DNA from 4 places in the Morganella sp. GD04133 genome. Region 1 is predicted to be linked to each of the others. Evidence: predicted binding sites of a transcription regulator. Region 1 holds the regulator's gene; each other region holds the start of a gene.
What was found. The regulator CRP, encoded in region 1, controls carbon source genes, mostly activating them, when cyclic AMP is high. The targets are predictions, from matches to a motif close to ATGTGANNNNNNTCACAT.

Region 1 (4,301 bases):
TACCGCGCGCCATAAACCACGTCTGGTCATCTTTCACGGGCTGGAAGGCAGTTTCCGCAGCCCGTATGCGCACGGTATTCTGGCTGCGGCTGCCCGTCAGGGCTGGCTGGGCGTTGTCATGCATTTTCGCGGCTGCAGCGGCGAGCCGAACCGATCAAAACGGATTTACCACTCCGGGGAAACCGGTGATGCCCGTTATCTGCTGAAGTGGCTGCAGGATACCTACGGCAAAGTTCCGACCGGTGCGGTCGGTTATTCACTCGGCGGTAATATGCTGGCCTGTTATCTCGCCGAAGAAGGTGAAAATGCGGCGGTGGATGCCGGCATTGTGGTTTCTGCCCCGCTGATGCTGGAACCCTGCTCCTTCAAAATGGAAAAGGGCTTTTCCCGTTTTTATCAGTGGTATCTGCTGAAAGGGCTGAAACGTAATGCCACCCGCAAACTGGTGCGCTACCCGAATTCACTGCCGACAAACCTGCTGCATATCCGTGCGATTAAACGTATCCGCGAATTTGATGACATTATCACCTCACGGATCCACGGTTTCCGTGATGCCTCGGATTACTACCGCCGGTGCAGCGCGCTGCCGAAACTCCCGGCTGTACGTAAGCCGATGCTGATCATCCACGCCAAAGATGATCCCTTTATGGCACAGGAAGTGGTGCCGGATCTGTCACAATTACCCCCGTGTGTGGAATATCAGATGACCGAGCACGGCGGCCATGTCGGTTTTGTGACCGGCAGCTGGCGCCGTCCGCGTTTATGGCTGGAGGAGCGCATTCCGGAATGGCTTGCACCGCATCTGGCCGCAAAGGAGACACCATGATTATTCCCTGGCAGGATATCGCGCCGGAAACACTGGAAAGTATCCTGGAAAGTGTGGTGCTGCGTGAAGGTACTGACTACGGCGAACATGAAAAATCACTCAGTGATAAAGTAGCGGATCTTTACACGCAACTCAAAAACGGCGACATTGTGATTGTCTGGTCGGAATTACACGAAACACTCAACATCATGCCGTCGGCACAATTCCGCGGCTGATTCAGCCGGAGGAAACACCGCATGTCACGGACCCACCCGATTATCGCCGTTACCGGCTCCAGCGGAGCCGGTACCACGACCACCAGTCAGGCATTCCGTAAGATCTTCCAGCAACTGGATGCGGTTCCCGCCATTATTGAAGGCGACAGTTTCCACCGTTACACGCGGCCGGAAATGGATGCCGCCATTCGTAAGGCCCGCGAACAGGGGCGTCATATCAGCTATTTCGGGCCCGAAGCCAACGATTTTGGTCTGCTCGAAAGCACATTCCGCCAGTACAGCGGGAACGGCAGCGGCGAGCGCCGCAAATACCTGCATACCTATGATGAAGCCGTGCCCTATAACCAGCTGCCCGGCACCTTCACCCCGCGTGAGGCACTGCCTGCCGGGACAGACGTACTTTTCTATGAGGGATTGCACGGCGGCGTGGTCACGCCGGAACATAATATTGCCGGTCATGTGGATTTGCTGGTCGGTGTGGTACCGATAGTCAATCTGGAGTGGATACAAAAGCTGGTCCGTGACACGAACGATCGCGGTCATTCACGGGAAGCGGTCATGGATTCTGTCGTGCGTTCGATGGATGATTACATCCGCTATATCACCCCGCAGTTTTCCCGCACCCACATTAATTTCCAGCGGGTGCCGACGGTGGATACCTCCAACCCGTTCTCGGCCAAATCCATTCCGTCACAGGATGAGAGCTTTACCGTGATCCGCTTCCGCGGCCTGAAAAAAATCGATTTCCCCTATTTGTTATCCATGCTTCAGGGCTCCTTTATTTCCGCCTCAAATACCATTGTCGTGCCCGGCGGAAAATTAGGGCTGGCGATGGAATTAATAATGGCGCCGCTGGCAGAGCAATTATTGCAGGGAAAACAAATAAACAAGCGATAAAAAAACCGGGTAATAATGTATTACCCGGTTAGTGTTCAAAAATAAAAATAATATTTCAAAAAATCATTCAATATTTTTTACGTCGAAGCTATGTGTAATTTTAACACTTTCGCCTAACATTAATGAAACAGAGCAATATTTCTCAGCGGATAATTGCACAGCACGTCCGACAACATTTTCAGTCAGGTCACGCCCGGTCACAATAAAATGCAGATTGATATGAGTGAATAAACGCGGCGCGGTTTCACGACGTTCAGCGGTGAGTTTTACATCACAATCAATGACTTGATTACGGCCTTTTTGCAAAATAGAGACAACATCAATGGCGCTGCAGCCGCCGGTTGCCATCAGTACCATCTCCATCGGGTTCGGGGCTTTTTCACCGGCATTACCGTCCATTGTAATCTGGTGTCCTGACGCGGATTCCCCTAAGAAAGTCATGTTCTCAACCCACTTTACACGCGCTTCCATTTTTATACCCTCATCATCAATATAATTCACGACAGACTACCCTTTCATTCACGGGCTGGCAATCTCTCTCATAGTTTATTATGCTGAAGCGAGACAGTGGAAGACAGGACGGTTTTCCTGTGCTAAAAACACGGCAAGGATTTATCTATGGCTAAGATCAATATCTTTCCGTGAGGATTATTATACTATTTTAATAAACTAACTTGCCGGAAATTCAGCAAGTTAATATGATAAGCTAAGACTTTATATAATTGCAGAGCGTAAACAACGGTTTGCAATAACTAACAACAGAGGATAACGCGAATGGTTCTCGGCAAGCCACAAACAGACCCCACGCTTGAATGGTTTTTGTCTCACTGCCATATCCACAAATATCCATCCAAAAGCACGCTTATTCATCAGGGCGAAAAGGCAGAAACACTCTACTACATTGTAAAAGGTTCTGTTGCGGTGCTGATCAAAGATGAAGAAGGCAAAGAGATGATTTTATCCTATCTCAACCAGGGTGATTTCATCGGTGAACTCGGATTATTTGAGGAAGGACAGGAACGTACAGCGTGGGTACGGGCAAAAAGCGCCTGCGAAGTTGCAGAAATCTCGTACAAAAAGTTCCGCCAGCTTATCCAGGTTAACCCGGATATCCTTATGCGCCTTTCCGCGCAGATGGCAAGCCGCCTGCAAACCACATCAGAAAAGGTCGGAAACCTTGCATTCCTTGATGTGACAGGCCGCATCGCCCAGACATTACTCAACCTGGCAAAACAACCGGATGCCATGACACATCCGGACGGTATGCAAATCAAAATTACCCGTCAGGAAATCGGCCAGATTGTGGGATGTTCCCGCGAAACGGTCGGCCGTATTCTGAAGATGCTGGAAGATCAGAACCTGATCTCCGCACACGGTAAAACCATCGTGGTATACGGCACCCGTTAATCCGGACGGCCTTTATCACCAAAACAGGCGCAATTGCGCCTGTTTTTTTATTTCTGAATTCCGCCGTTTTACTGCATTTCCCGGAAATCATTCAGGGTTTTTGCCAGCCGTTTCATCCCTTCATCCACATCCGCTTTTTCAATAATCAGCGATGGCGTGAAACGCAGCACATTGGTTCCGGCGTTAAGCAGCATCAGACCGTTTTTAGCCGCCAGTCCCAGCAGTGTTTTTGATTGATCACGGTAGATACCCGCCAGTTCGGCACCAATCAGCAGCCCTTTCCCGCGGATCTCCGCAAACGCGCCAAATGTGCTGTTCAGGGATTGCAGTGCATCCGCAAACCACTGATGGCGCTCATTCACACCCGCCAGCAGTGCCGGGTCGTTGATCAGATCAAAGGCCGCATTGCCGACCGCACAGGCCAGCGGGTTACCGCCGTAGGTTGTGCCGTGTGTACCGGGCACCATCACCTGCGCAATGTCCTGTTTTGTCAGCATGGCACTGATCGGAAAACCGCCGCCCAGCGCTTTCGCCGTAGTCAGGATGTCCGGCTCAATGCCATAATCCATATAGGCAAACAGTTTTCCGCTGCGCCCCATCCCGCTTTGCACTTCATCAAAGACCAGCAATGCCTGATGTTTATCACACAGGTCACGTACTCCCTGCATAAAAGCAGGAGTGGCAGGCGTGATCCCCCCCTCACCCTGAATGGGTTCCAGCACCACGGCACAGGTGTGATCGTCCATCACCGCTTTGACAGCATCGAGGTCGTTAAAAGGCACATGAATAATATCCGCCGGTTTCGGCCCGAAGCCATCGGCATATTTCGGCTGACCGCCGACAGAAACGGTAAAGAGTGTCCGGCCGTGAAAACCGTGATGAAAAGCGATAATTTTGGTTTTATAAGGATGATGACGGGTCAGTGCATAATGGCGCGCCAGTTTGAATGCGGCTTC
Region 2 (4,301 bases), on a different contig from region 1:
CACGCGGCACCGGTAACCATTACGTAGTGAAACGCCTGAAAAAGCCGCTGAGTACCTCACAGCAGCAGGCGTTATACCGTGAGGCGATGCGGTATCAATCCCGGCCTTATGATCTGACATTTTCATGGGATGATGAGCGGATATATTGTTCTGAACTGGTCTGGAAAATTTATAAAAATGCCCTGAATACAGAAGTCGGGCAGTTACAGACGTTGCGGGAGTTTGATTTATCCTCACCGGAAGTTCAGGCGAAAATGAAGGAGCGATACGGAAAGAACATCCCGCTGAATGAAACGGTGATTTCGCCGGTGGCCATGTTCGATTCACCGCTGCTGACAACGGTATATGAAAGCCGGTAATTCCTTACCGGCCTCATAAGCGTCTGAGCAGTTCGTCAGCCGATTTTCGGGTTCAGACGGATACGGACAGAGAGATGGGACGGTTTATCACCCTGTGGTGCCATAGGGCGGTTTATACGCGCACTTTCGGCACACACCATTGTTTTATAACCGTCATCCGGCATATCTGCCATTGATGCGGATAATGCCGCTCCCGGGTTCCAGCACACCACATCACTGTGATGAAAATGCACCACTTCAATATGACGTTTTAATTTCTTATCGTGAATATAGGTGGCTTGTTCCGGCTCGGTATAAATGCGGTCAGTACGGCCATTGAACACCAGCTTTGTCTCTTCGGTATACTCTTCGCGCTGTGACAGATTGTCCAGCAGATGCTGACCCAGGCCGCTGATACTGACCTGTGCTATATCACCGACAGTAAAATAGGTATGCAGCGCAGCGGTTGCCTGATACTGACCGTAAGCTTCCAGTTCAACCTCGCAGGTTTCTCCCAGACGGATACGGGCGATCAGTGTGAATTCATGCGGCCATAATTTGCGGGTTTCTGCACTGTCGCGCAGGGTGAAGGTCAGAAAGACACCGTCTTCATTTTCATTATGGGCGGTGAATTCCCACTGCATAATACGGGCAAAACCGTGAGAAGGCGCCTGTACCGGGCCGAACCACGGCCAGCAGATCGGGATCCCGCCGCGGATGGCTACACCCGGGGTAAATGCACTGTTCTCACTGAGCCACAATCCCGGCTGTTCTGAACCGGCAGGTTGCCATGCCAGTACCTGTGCTCCCTGAAAACTGACCGCAGCACGGACTTTCGGATGGTCGATCACAATAACCGGCAAATCACCCATCTGACGCTGGGACAGTGAAGGGGTGATCGGACTGGTAACCGGTAACGCAAGAAGGCGGTCAATCATAATTTACCCTTTTTTAATAAAAACAGGACATTCACTCTCTACTTTACGACTGTTTACCACAAAACAAAAGAGCCGCAAAAGCGGCTCTTTGTGAGGATAACGGAGTGCAGACTTATTTGGAGATGTGTGCAATCAGATCCAGAACTTTATGAGAATAACCGGTTTCGTTGTCATACCATGAAACCAGTTTCACAAAGTTGTCGTTCAGCGCGATACCGGCTTTGGCATCGAACACAGAAGTCAGTACTTCGCCGTTGAAGTCAGTGGAAACCACGTCATCTTCGGTGTAACCCATGACGCCTTTCAGCTCTCCTGCTGCTGCCGCTTTGATAGCTTCACAGATTTCAGCGTAAGTTGCTGCTTTTTCCAGACGGACAGTCAGGTCAACAACAGAGACGTTAGGAGTAGGAACACGGAAAGACATACCGGTCAGTTTACCGTTCAGTGCAGGGATAACTTTGCCCACTGCTTTTGCTGCGCCGGTAGAAGACGGGATGATGTTCTGGGATGCACCGCGGCCGCCGCGCCAGTCTTTGTGTGAAGGACCGTCAACTGTTTTCTGGGTGGCAGTGGTGGCGTGAACAGTGGTCATCAGACCTTCAACGATACCGAATTTGTCGTTGATGACTTTTGCCAGTGGTGCCAGGCAGTTAGTGGTACAGGATGCGTTAGAAACGATTTCCTGGCCCGCGTAATCTTTGTGGTTAACACCCATAACAAACATCGGGGTCGCATCTTTGGAAGGACCGGTCAGAACAACTTTCTTCGCGCCTGCCTGGATGTGTTTACGTGCAGTTTCGTCAGTCAGGAACAGACCGGTTGCTTCAGCAACAACATCAACACCGGCTTCGTTCCACTTCAGGTTTGCAGGGTCACGCTCGGCGGTAACGCGGATAGTTTTACCATTAACAACCAGATGGCCATCTTTCACTTCAACGGTACCGTTAAAACGGCCGTGAGTTGAGTCGTACTTCAGCATGTATGCCATGTAATCCGCATCGAGCAGGTCGTTGATTGCAACGATTTCGATATCTGAACGCTCTTGTGCAGCACGGAATACGATACGGCCGATACGACCAAAACCATTAATACCTACTTTGATAGTCATAGTATTACCACCAGCTATTTGTTAGTGAATTAAAGTTGCTACTAAAGTTACCAAAACCTTGCCAGCCGTCAAGCGGAATCGTGTCAATTAATGTCATTTAACATTTAATCTGCTCAACAAATCGCCACTTTCAGTAAATTTGTCGCCGCTATTATCGGGACTTACCGGAATAAAGACAGCGTGTATGGGGTATAAATGTGAAACATGTCACAAATAAGTAGTGTCAATGCTGACATGACAAGTTTAGAATAACATCCGGTCATTTGATGTTAATTTTTTGTTGTTCTGTAGTCTGACTGACCCTGCACAATAATGATAAGGATTCAGCTATGTCCGGGACTGATAAAAAGCGGGATACACCTGCTGAGCTGACAGAGATTCAGCACTATGTCACACAGGAAGCGGGAACTGAGCACCCGTTTACCGGCCGCCTGCTCTATAATGAGAAACAGGGGCTATATCGTTGTATTTGTTGTGGTTCTCCGCTTTTTTATTCGGATGCCAAATTTGATGCCGGCTGCGGATGGCCGAGTTTTTATGAACCGGTCAGCAAAAGTGCGATCCGGTATATTGACGATACCTCTCATGGCATGCATCGTATTGAGACCCGCTGCGGTCATTGTAATGCGCATCTGGGGCATGTTTTTCCTGACGGGCCAGCGCCGACAGGGCAGCGCTATTGCATTAACTCAGCATCACTGAGTTTTGAAGATGAAAAAACAAAAGCAATAACAATCGGTTAGTTTGGTTATATTGAAATTTAACATTTGTATAACGATAGAAAAAACGATTCAGCTTCTGATGTGATCAAAACGTGAAATCAGAGGCTTTCGGGGAAGGAACTGTATGGAAATTGATGATTTATTGTCCGCCATGACGCCGGAAGTCTACGGGCGTCTGGTGACCGCCGTCGAACTGGGTAAATGGGCCGATGGTGTACCGCTGACGGAATCCCAGAAAAGCAGCAGTCTGCAGCTGGTGATGTTATGGCAGTCCCGCCATAATGCGGATCCGGCACATATGACAGTGGGGACTGACGGGGAAATCAGTCTGAAAAGTAAGCAGGAACTGAAAGCGCTGTTTACCGACACTCACCTGGCGACACTGAGACCGCAGGACTGAATATAAAACGGGACAGTATTGACTGTCCCGTTGTGATTTTTGCTATTCGTTTTCGCCGCAGAACTGAACGGCAGCCTGCAATACCGCCCCGGCGTTTTCCATCTCCGCAAAGGCAGTGAGGCTGTCATCCGGCTGTAAATTAACGCCCCGGCAGCCATCTGTGATCACAGTGACGGCAAAACCTTCCGCCAGGGCATCCAGCACCGTAAATTTCACACAGTAGTCGGTGGCGATCCCAAGAACCGCGAGATGCGTGATCTGCCGTTTTGTCAGCAGTGGCAGCAGGGCGGTCGGCTCCCGGCGGTCGTTATCATAAAATGCGCTGTAACTGTCCACTTCCGGATTTTCACCCTTATAAATGATATGGGTGATGGCCTGTTTGTTGAGCTCCGGGTGAAAATCCGCTCCCGGTGTGTTTTGTACACAATGCACCGGCCACCAGATCTGCGGCAGTCTGTTCAGCTCACCGCATTCACCAATCACTGTCCCTGAATTAACCGCAAAGCTCAGATGCGCTGCCGGATGCCAGTCCTGACTGGCGATCACCGGAATATTCTGTTGCTGACAACAGGCTATCATCCGGTTTGCTGTGCGGATCACCGCATCACTGTCGCGGACAGCCAGGCTGCCGCCCTGACAAAAATCATTCTGGATATCCACCAGAAGCAGTGCCGGTTTCATTGCCGACTCCTCAGTTGTCGTTATAGCTCAGTTCTCCGCGCAGATCCTGCTGCATGAGAATACGGATCTCATCGCTGGTGTAATCCTGGCTGAGCAGATAATGCAGCTTGGTCA
Region 3 (4,301 bases), on a different contig from region 1:
TTTCGGCCTTTGTATAAACAACGTCCGGTAACGGCTGAAAACAAACAGTGAGATAATCACACCCGCCACCGCAAATACCGCCCCGGCATAGCCTATCTGTTCCATTCCCATATGAATAATCACCTGATTACCGAGCAGTGCTCCGCCACCGATACCGATATTAAAAATGCCGGAATAAACAGACATCGCCAGATCGGTGGCATCCGGTGATAAATCAATCACTTTGACCTGTAACCCCAGCGCAGTACACATCATACCGATCCCCCAGACAACCCCGAGGATAATCAGCGCGGTATCGGTCACGCGGCTGGTCAGCAGCAGCATCAGGCACACTGTCAGTAATGTTATCGCCGCAGGCAGAAACAGCAGCGGCAGCCGGGTGTTGTAACGGCTGAAAATCACACTGCCGATGATCCCCGCAGCACCGAAAATCAGCAGAAACAGCGTGGCGAAATCCTGTGATTTCCCGGCAACGGTCTGCACAAACGGCTCAATATAGTTATAAGCCGTGAAATGCCCGGTGACCACAATCGCGGTCAGCACAAAAATCCCCACTAACGCAGGCCGTCTGAACAGAACCGGAATACTTTTCAGGGAGCCGGAATGCTCACTCGGCAGCAGCGGAAGAAAACGCGCCATTGCCGCCATGGTGATCAGCGCCAGGCCACCGATACAGAAGAACGTCATCCGCCAGCCGACCCACTGCCCGATAACACGGCCTATCGGCAGCCCCAGCACGGTTGCCAGCGCTGTCCCGGTCGCCAGCAGTCCCAGTGCCTGGGATTTTTTACCGGGCGGTGCCACTCTGACAGCCAGAGACGCCGTGATCGACCAGAATACCGCATGCGCCAGCGCCACACCGATCCGGCTGATCACCAGCACATCAAAACGTTGTGCCAACCCGGACACGATGTGACTAACCACAAACACAGTAAACAGCCAGAGCAGCAATTTGCGCCGCTCAATACGCGCCGTCAGCAGCATCAGCGGCAGCGACGTCAATGCCACCACCCAGGCATAAATGGTGATTATCAGTCCGGTCTCGGCGGGCTGCATTGCAAAGCCCGCCGAGATATCACTCAGCAGCGCAACCGGAATAAACTCAGTGGTATTAAATACAAATGCCGCCACCGCAAGTACCATCACCCGCAACCAGGCTTGATTTCGTGACAGGGCTTCAGTCATTATGGTCCCCCGTAAAGAAAAGCTGTATCGATACAGCTTTTGAGCAGAAAAGTGTGACCATGGTAACACATGGGATTATCACGGGAAGTACGGGAACCGGATTACCGCATTATAATGCACGTTTTGACTGTGCCGGAATGGCGTCAAAAATCGCTTTCAACTGTTCTTTTTTCAGTGTCGGCCCGACAATACGGACACGGCGGCTGTTTGCCGGATGATAGCTCAGGATATAAGAATCCGCGGAGAAAGAGACCATTAACGCTTTCAGCCCCTTCACTTCCTGCAGGGAAAAATGACCGCCGTCAAACGGCATAGAGACCACTTTACCGACCGCAATTTTGGACGTCAGTTTATCACCGTACACTTTAATTACCGGGAACTGCGCGATATAGACATACACCGTCAGGCCCAGCGCGGCAGCCACGCCCGGCATCCGTGTCTGGAATAAGTACGCCAGTGCGATATAAAGCACAATAACCACAAAGAATGTAATGATACAGGTGATAATTCTGCGTTTCTGATCAACCTGATATACCGTTTCTGCTGAACTCATAACCCATCCTGTTGCTGAATTTCCGCTGCCGGAAAATAAAAAATATCAAGGCCGGACAGAATAACGAAAATACCGGCGATTGACAGTAACATTCCGTGAAAAAATCATTCCTGCGTACTCTGCGGAAATCCCGGAAACCGGGGGTTTACAACTCTGCTTTTATTTGACACCATTGCCGCAGTTCATTTCCCCTGAGGATGTCTGCCGACATGATTTAATTGCCTGAATCCCATTGCTGTATCATCCGCATTTTTACGAATGCGCTGTTTTGATATCGGGCAGGCAGCTATCCTCATCATCGTTTTCTTTTTTATCCGGCATATCCGCCTGCCCCTGTTTATTCAGGAGCTTTTGTATGTCCGTACAATGCCATTTTTCTCACTTATCAGTGACATTTAACGATATTCCGCTGTTTGACAACATCAGCGGCACATTAACCCGTCAGGTTCAGGGGCTGACCGGTCATAACGGGCGCGGCAAATCCGTACTGATGTCGCTGCTCGCGCAGCAACGGCACCCGGCAACCGGCACGGTCAGCTGGCAGGTACCGTTTTATTACGTACCGCAGCTGACCCGCCTTTCCGGCATCACACTGGCAGATGCGCTCGGAACCGCAGAAATTCAGGCTGCACTGCGCCGCACAGAGGACGGCACTGCCACCGCAGAGGATTATGATTTTCTGGCGGACAAATGGGATATGCCGCGACAGCAGCAATCCCTGCTGGAAAGCGCACAACTGGCACATCTCCCGGTGGAGACCCTCTGCACAAACCTGAGCGGCGGTGAGCAAACCCGGCTGGCACTCTGCCGCGCCTTTTTGCAGCCGCACGCCTTCCTGTTACTCGATGAACCCGGAAACCATCTGGATGCCGCCGGACGCGGCTGGCTGAGTGAGCAACTGCGGAATCACCCGGCCGGCGCACTGGTGATCAGCCACGATCGCCGTTTGCTCGACACCATGCAGCGGATTTTTGAACTCACGCCGTCCGCACTGGACGAGTACGGCGGCAATTACACCCATTATGCGGAGCAGAAAGCCTTTCAGCTCAGCGCATTACAGAGTGAGGAGAAGCAGTTACAATCGCAGCTGAACAGAGAAAAAACGGCGTTGCAGCGCGCACTGGAAAAGAAAGCACAGCGCCGCCGTCAGGGTGAGAAAGTGCGTTCATCCGGCTCCTCCTCTGCGCTGCTGCTGGATATGAAAAAGAATAAAGCGGAGAAGCAGCAATCAAAAATAACCGGTCGTCATGAGCGTGTTATGACTCAGCTGGACAGTCAGCGCCGGGAAGTGAATGAGAAAATACAGCATATCACCCCGCAAATGCTGGCTTTTAATTATACCGGAGAGCAAAAACGGGTGCGAATTAACGCCCGTGATCTGCTTTTACCGTTTGGTACGCAAGAGCCGCTGTCACTGACCATTTCCGGTGGTGAGCACTGGCATATTGCCGGGCGCAACGGCTGCGGAAAATCCACATTACTGAAAGTGCTGGCAGGTTTGCTTACTGCAAAATCCGGGGATTACTCCCTGCACGGCCGCTTACGCTATCTGGATCAACACCTGGCGCTGCTGAATAAAGCCCTGCCGGTCACAGAAGCACTGTGTGAATTTGACCCGGCCATTCCGGCACAAACCTGGCGCACCCATCTTGGTGCATTACGGATCCGGGGGGATAAGGGGTTAATTCCGCTGTCACAATTAAGCGGCGGTGAGCAGTTGAAAGTCACGCTGCTGGCATTAACATTATCCGAACCTCTGCCGGATATTTTATTGCTGGATGAACCGGACAATCATCTGGATCTCGATTCCCGGCGATTACTGGAAAATGTGCTGCGCAGTTATAAAGGGGCATTATTACTGGTCAGCCATGATGAGGCATTTACTGAACATTGTGCCATGACCCATACACTGACCTTAGCCTGAAATAAAAATACGGCGGTCATCCCGCCGTATTTTTATTGTTATAATTTGCAGATATTCACGATGACATAACGTGCCGCATTAATATTATGCTTTGCCGCATCTGACGCAGCCGCATTATTGAACAGTGCGATAAAACGCTCCGCCTCCGTTCTGCTGATATCGGTATTAATGGCCACCTGGCTGCGGAATAATACCGAGCCGGTTAACCCCAGACCTTCATAACACACAATATATTTATCCATATCCTTCTGAATTCCCTGCAATGATAACTGTTTAGTATCATAGTGTGTATTACCGGCCGGGGTTATCAGTATTTCCTTAAACTGACAGCCGATGTTGTTATTTTAATGCCCGCCCTTCTTTTGCCCCCAACGGGGTATGAAGCTGTGACGGCACAAATACACCGGTGCTGTCATTACGTCCCTGCAATAATACGTTGGCGTCCTTTTGACCGTGTTCCTTAACCGCCTGTTTTGATAACTGCCCGATAAGGGTATCCGGCGAACGCAAGCGGTTAATAATCAGCACCACCTCCGTATCCGGGAAGTCGGACATCATATTCTGGTCGCCTTCACTGTCACCCGCGACTAATAACGGCCCTTTACCGGCATATTTATCCTGAATAAACTTGCGGATAGT
Region 4 (4,301 bases), on a different contig from region 1:
TTTTCCTGTAATTTATCCAGCCATAAGCGGATCAGCATCCGGTCATAGAGGGCTTCCAGGCTGCTGTCGTTATCCGGCAGTTCGTTGGAGGCGGCCACCAGCAGTCGCATCGGAATAGGGCTTTCGCTGTCGCCGTTGCGGTATTTGCGTTCGTTAATCGCTGTCAGCAGGGTATTGAGGATAGCGGGACCCGCTTTCCAGATTTCGTCGAGAAACACGATTTCCGCATCCGGCAGGTATCCCTGCGTGATGCGCTGATACTTCCCTTCATCTTTCAGTGCCGCAATCGAGAGCGGGCCGAAGATCTCCTCCGGGGTGGAGAAGCGGGTCATCAGATACTCAAAGGCACGGGCGTCACTGAAAACCAGTTTCATCCGCCGTGCAATCATACTTTTGGCAATTCCCGGCGGGCCGAGCAGAAAAACACTTTCCCCGCTGAGGGTGGCCAGTAAGCAGAGCCGGATGGCGTGCTGTCGTTCATACAGCCCGGATTCCAGATGTCGGCTCAGCCGGGCGATACGTTCAGAACGTTGCATGGGACTCCCGTGAATTTACTGATGCAGTTTCTGCGTTTATAAACTAAAAAAGCTACCGCGTTTACTGCGTAAAATCACGTTTCTTCTGTTTTTCGATTTTTTTATGGTAAAAAGTTGCCGGTATATATCCCGGCAGCTGATGTGATTAGTTAAAATCGGCGTCAATAACCTGGTAAAAACTGTTAGGGGTATCGGCTATTTCCCATACGGTATAAATGATTTGATAGCCCTTTCGTTCCGGTACTTCACACTGATGAGTTACGGTATATGGCGGAACACTGCCATGGTCTTCAAAATAACAGAATGGTTCAGATTCAAACGCTTCTCTGTTTAGTGGTACCTCCTGGTTCCAGTCTGGTTTTGTTATATAGTATCGCCAGTTTCTGGTTGAGTGTGCTGCGGTAATTTTCCATTCAAAATCCATTTTCCCTGGTTTTACTTTTTCTTTAACCCAAATATCGCCGATCAAATCCAGCGGAATAAAGCGTTCAATATTTCCGCTGGCAAGATGACCATCAGGCGGGGATTCTCCGCCGGGAAACCCTGAAAGCGCTTCAATACTCTGAGGTTCCCATTGTGCAGATGCGCACAATTGAGGCAGATTTTTCTTTAACTGGCAATTTGCGGCCCGGCTGGCAGGTTTGGTGACAAATCCATGAGCAAGAACGGATGCTGAAAACAGGCTGGCCAATACTGCGGTAATAATGATGTGCTTTTTCATAAACAACTCCGGTTATATGTACCAGAGCAACATAACAATATATTGATATATCCCTGAATATCAAAAGTTATCCATTCTTATTTAAATAATATACATACATATCGTATTGTTACGGTGGTGTAATATATTTAGGGTGTTATTCAGGCTGCAGACTGACGGATGACGGCGTTAACGGTTTTTTTATTTTATTTATTGAATCCATTCAGCTGTAACTCATTCAATCAGTTAGCTTTTTTATTTAACACATTCTTAAGCGAAACGTTTCGATCACCATCACACTTTTTATGGATGAATATTGAGTTTTCCGGTATTTTTCCTACCATAGTTTAAAAGCGAAACGTTTCGCTCAGGAGGATTTTATGAAGAAAGGGGCTTTACTGAACGGTGATGTTTCCGCAGTTATCGCGCGTCTGGGTCATACCGACCATATTACTGTTGCTGATGCCGGGCTGCCGATCCCGCCCGCCACACCACGTATTGATCTGGCATTAACGCAGGGTGTGCCTGATTTTATGTCGGTGTTTAAGGTCATCACGCAGGAGACGCAGGTGGAAGCCGCGCTGATGGCGGAAGATATCCAGACACATAACAGTGAGCTGCACGATGCGATCGTGGCACATCTGAAAGCGCTGGAATTACAGCAGGGTAATGTGATTCAGATTCAGTATGTAACTCATGCCTCTTTCAAGTTACAGACACAAAACAGCCGTGCCGTGATCCGGACCGGTGAGTGCACACCGTTTGCCAATGTGATGCTGTTCTCCGGCGTGACATTCTGAGGTGTCTATGGAACCGTTACTTGAACTCAAAGGTATCGATAAAGCGTTCCCGGGTGTGAAAGCGTTATCCGGTGCCGCCCTGCGGGTCTACCCCGGCAGAGTGATGGCGCTGGTCGGAGAGAACGGCGCCGGTAAATCCACCATGATGAAAGTGCTGACCGGGATCTACAAAAAAGATGCCGGTCAGATTCTGTTTCTGGGGCAGGAGCGTCAGTTTACGGGGCCGAAGTCATCGCAGGAAGCCGGTATCGGGATTATCCATCAGGAGCTGAACCTGATCCCGGAACTGACGATTGCAGAAAACATTTTTCTCGGCCGAGAATTTACCGGCCGTTTCGGCAACATTGACTGGAAAAAGATGTACGCTGAAGCGGATAAGTTACTGGCCCGTCTGAATCTATCTTACAGCAGTCACCGGCTGGTAGCGGAACTGTCCATCGGCGATCAGCAGATGGTGGAAATCGCCAAGGTGCTCAGTTTTGAGTCGAAAGTCATCATTATGGATGAACCGACAGATGCCCTGACGGACACTGAAACCGAATCGCTCTTCAGTGTGATCCGCGAACTGCGTGAGCAGGGCTGCGGGATTGTCTATATTTCTCACCGTCTGAAAGAGATTTTTGAGATTTGTGATGACGTGACAGTGTTCCGCGACGGCCAGTTTATCGGTGAAAAACCGGTATCTGACCTGACTGAGGATACCCTGATTGAAATGATGGTCGGGCGCAAGCTGGAAGATCAGTATCCGCGTCTGACTCTGCCGCGCGGCAAAGAAAAGCTGGTGGTGAAAAACCTGTGCGGTCGTGATGTGCATGATGTCAGTTTCACGCTGCATGAGAATGAAATTCTCGGCGTTTCCGGGCTGATGGGGGCCGGGCGTACCGAACTGATGAAAATCATTTACGGCGCGATGGTAAAAACCGGCGGAACGGTAGAAATGGATGGCAACGTCTGTCAGATAAACTCGCCGAAAGCCGGGCTGAATAATGGCATCGTGTATATCTCCGAAGACCGCAAACGTGATGGTCTGGTGCTGGGGATGTCAGTAAAAGAAAACATGTCTCTGACGGCGCTGCCGTATTTCAGCAGCAAAACCGGACGCCTTAATCATAAAGAAGAACATCTGACCGTCAGCGATTTTATTCAGCTGTTCAATATCAAAACCCCGGGCATGGATCAGATCATCGGGTTCTTATCCGGCGGTAATCAGCAAAAAGTGGCGATCGCCCGCGGTCTGATGACCCGGCCGAAAGTCCTCATCCTCGACGAACCGACACGCGGTGTGGATGTCGGGGCGAAGAAAGAGATTTATCAGCTGATCAACAAATTTAAACAGGAAGGCCTGAGTATCATCCTTATTTCATCGGAAATGCCGGAAGTGATGGGGATGAGTGACCGGATTCTGGTCATGCACGAAGGACGGATAAGCGGGGAGTTTGCCGCGGAAAACGTCACTCAGGAAGCATTAATGGCCGCCGCAGTCGGCAAACAATATGGCGCAGGGCAGGAGTAAGATATGCGTACAGATTCAACCCCGGCGTCAAAACGCTGGTTTTCCAAAGAATGGCTGCTTGAGCAGAAATCACTGATAGCACTGCTGATCCTGATTGTGATTGTCTCCATGATCAGCCCGAACTTTTTTACCCTGAATAACCTGTTCAATATTCTCCAGCAGACCTCTGTGAACGCCATTATGGCGGTGGGGATGACGCTGGTGATCCTGACCTCCGGGATTGACCTGTCTGTCGGCTCACTGCTGGCTCTGACCGGTGCGGTGGCGGCCTCCATGGTGGGCGCGGATGTTAACGCCATTGTGGCTGTCGCCGGTGCGCTGGCATTGGGCGCGGCTATCGGCGGTGTGACCGGGGTGATTGTCGCGAAAGGGAAAGTGCAGGCTTTTATCACCACGCTGGTGATGATGCTGTTACTGCGTGGTGTGACCCGTGTGTATACCGACGGCAGCCCGATCAGTACCGGATTCAGTGATAACGCCGATGTGTTCAGCTGGTTTGGTATCGGTCGTCTGTTCGGCATCCCGGCACCGGTCTGGCTGATGATTGTTGTTTTCGCGGCGGCCTGGTATCTGCTGCATCACACTCGTCTGGGGCGTTATATCTATGCGCTGGGCGGTAATGAATCCGCCACCCGCCTGTCCGGTATTAATGTCGATAAAATCAAAATCATTGTTTATGCCCTCTGTGGTCTGCTGGCGGCATTAGCCAGTGTGATTGAAGTGGCGCGTTTATCGTCCGCACAGCCGATGGC

Region 2: msrB (peptide-methionine (R)-S-oxide reductase MsrB) is a predicted target of CRP. The motif match lies at 2,580-2,597, and genes of this name have one in related genera.
Region 3: N7387_RS07465 (sugar transporter) is a predicted target of CRP. The motif match lies at 1,237-1,254, and genes of this name have one in related genera.
Region 4: rbsD (D-ribose pyranase) is a predicted target of CRP. The motif match lies at 1,519-1,536, and genes of this name have one in related genera.

What each region holds. Positions count from the first base shown of each region.
Region 1 covers NZ_JAODZS010000024.1:17,584-21,884, forward strand. Annotated here, with positions in the region: gene N7387_RS12965 (hydrolase) at 1-826, shown strand, start outside; gene N7387_RS12970 (YheU family protein) at 823-1,041, shown strand; gene N7387_RS12975 (phosphoribulokinase) at 1,063-1,938, shown strand; gene N7387_RS12980 (OsmC family protein) at 2,002-2,409, opposite strand; gene crp (cAMP-activated global transcriptional regulator CRP) at 2,713-3,345, shown strand; gene N7387_RS12990 (aspartate aminotransferase family protein) at 3,414-4,301, opposite strand, start outside.
Region 2 covers NZ_JAODZS010000012.1:50,897-55,197, forward strand. Annotated here, with positions in the region: gene N7387_RS07520 (YiiX family permuted papain-like enzyme) at 1-359, shown strand, start outside; gene N7387_RS07525 (D-hexose-6-phosphate mutarotase) at 395-1,276, opposite strand; gene gapA (glyceraldehyde-3-phosphate dehydrogenase) at 1,389-2,384, opposite strand; gene msrB (peptide-methionine (R)-S-oxide reductase MsrB) at 2,714-3,127, shown strand; gene N7387_RS07540 (DUF1315 family protein) at 3,231-3,506, shown strand; gene pncA (bifunctional nicotinamidase/pyrazinamidase) at 3,549-4,187, opposite strand; gene ansA (asparaginase) at 4,198-4,301, opposite strand, start outside.
Region 3 covers NZ_JAODZS010000012.1:35,243-39,543, reverse strand. Annotated here, with positions in the region: gene N7387_RS07465 (sugar transporter) at 1-1,185, opposite strand, end outside; gene N7387_RS07460 (hypothetical protein) at 1,295-1,738, opposite strand; gene N7387_RS07455 (ATP-binding cassette domain-containing protein) at 2,094-3,662, shown strand; gene N7387_RS07450 (hypothetical protein) at 3,701-3,904, opposite strand; gene N7387_RS07445 (haloacid dehalogenase-like hydrolase) at 4,002-4,301, opposite strand, start outside.
Region 4 covers NZ_JAODZS010000022.1:5,568-9,868, reverse strand. Annotated here, with positions in the region: gene ravA (ATPase RavA) at 1-536, opposite strand, end outside; gene N7387_RS12070 (lytic polysaccharide monooxygenase) at 682-1,257, opposite strand; gene rbsD (D-ribose pyranase) at 1,617-2,036, shown strand; gene rbsA (ribose ABC transporter ATP-binding protein RbsA) at 2,044-3,549, shown strand; gene rbsC (ribose ABC transporter permease) at 3,553-4,301, shown strand, end outside.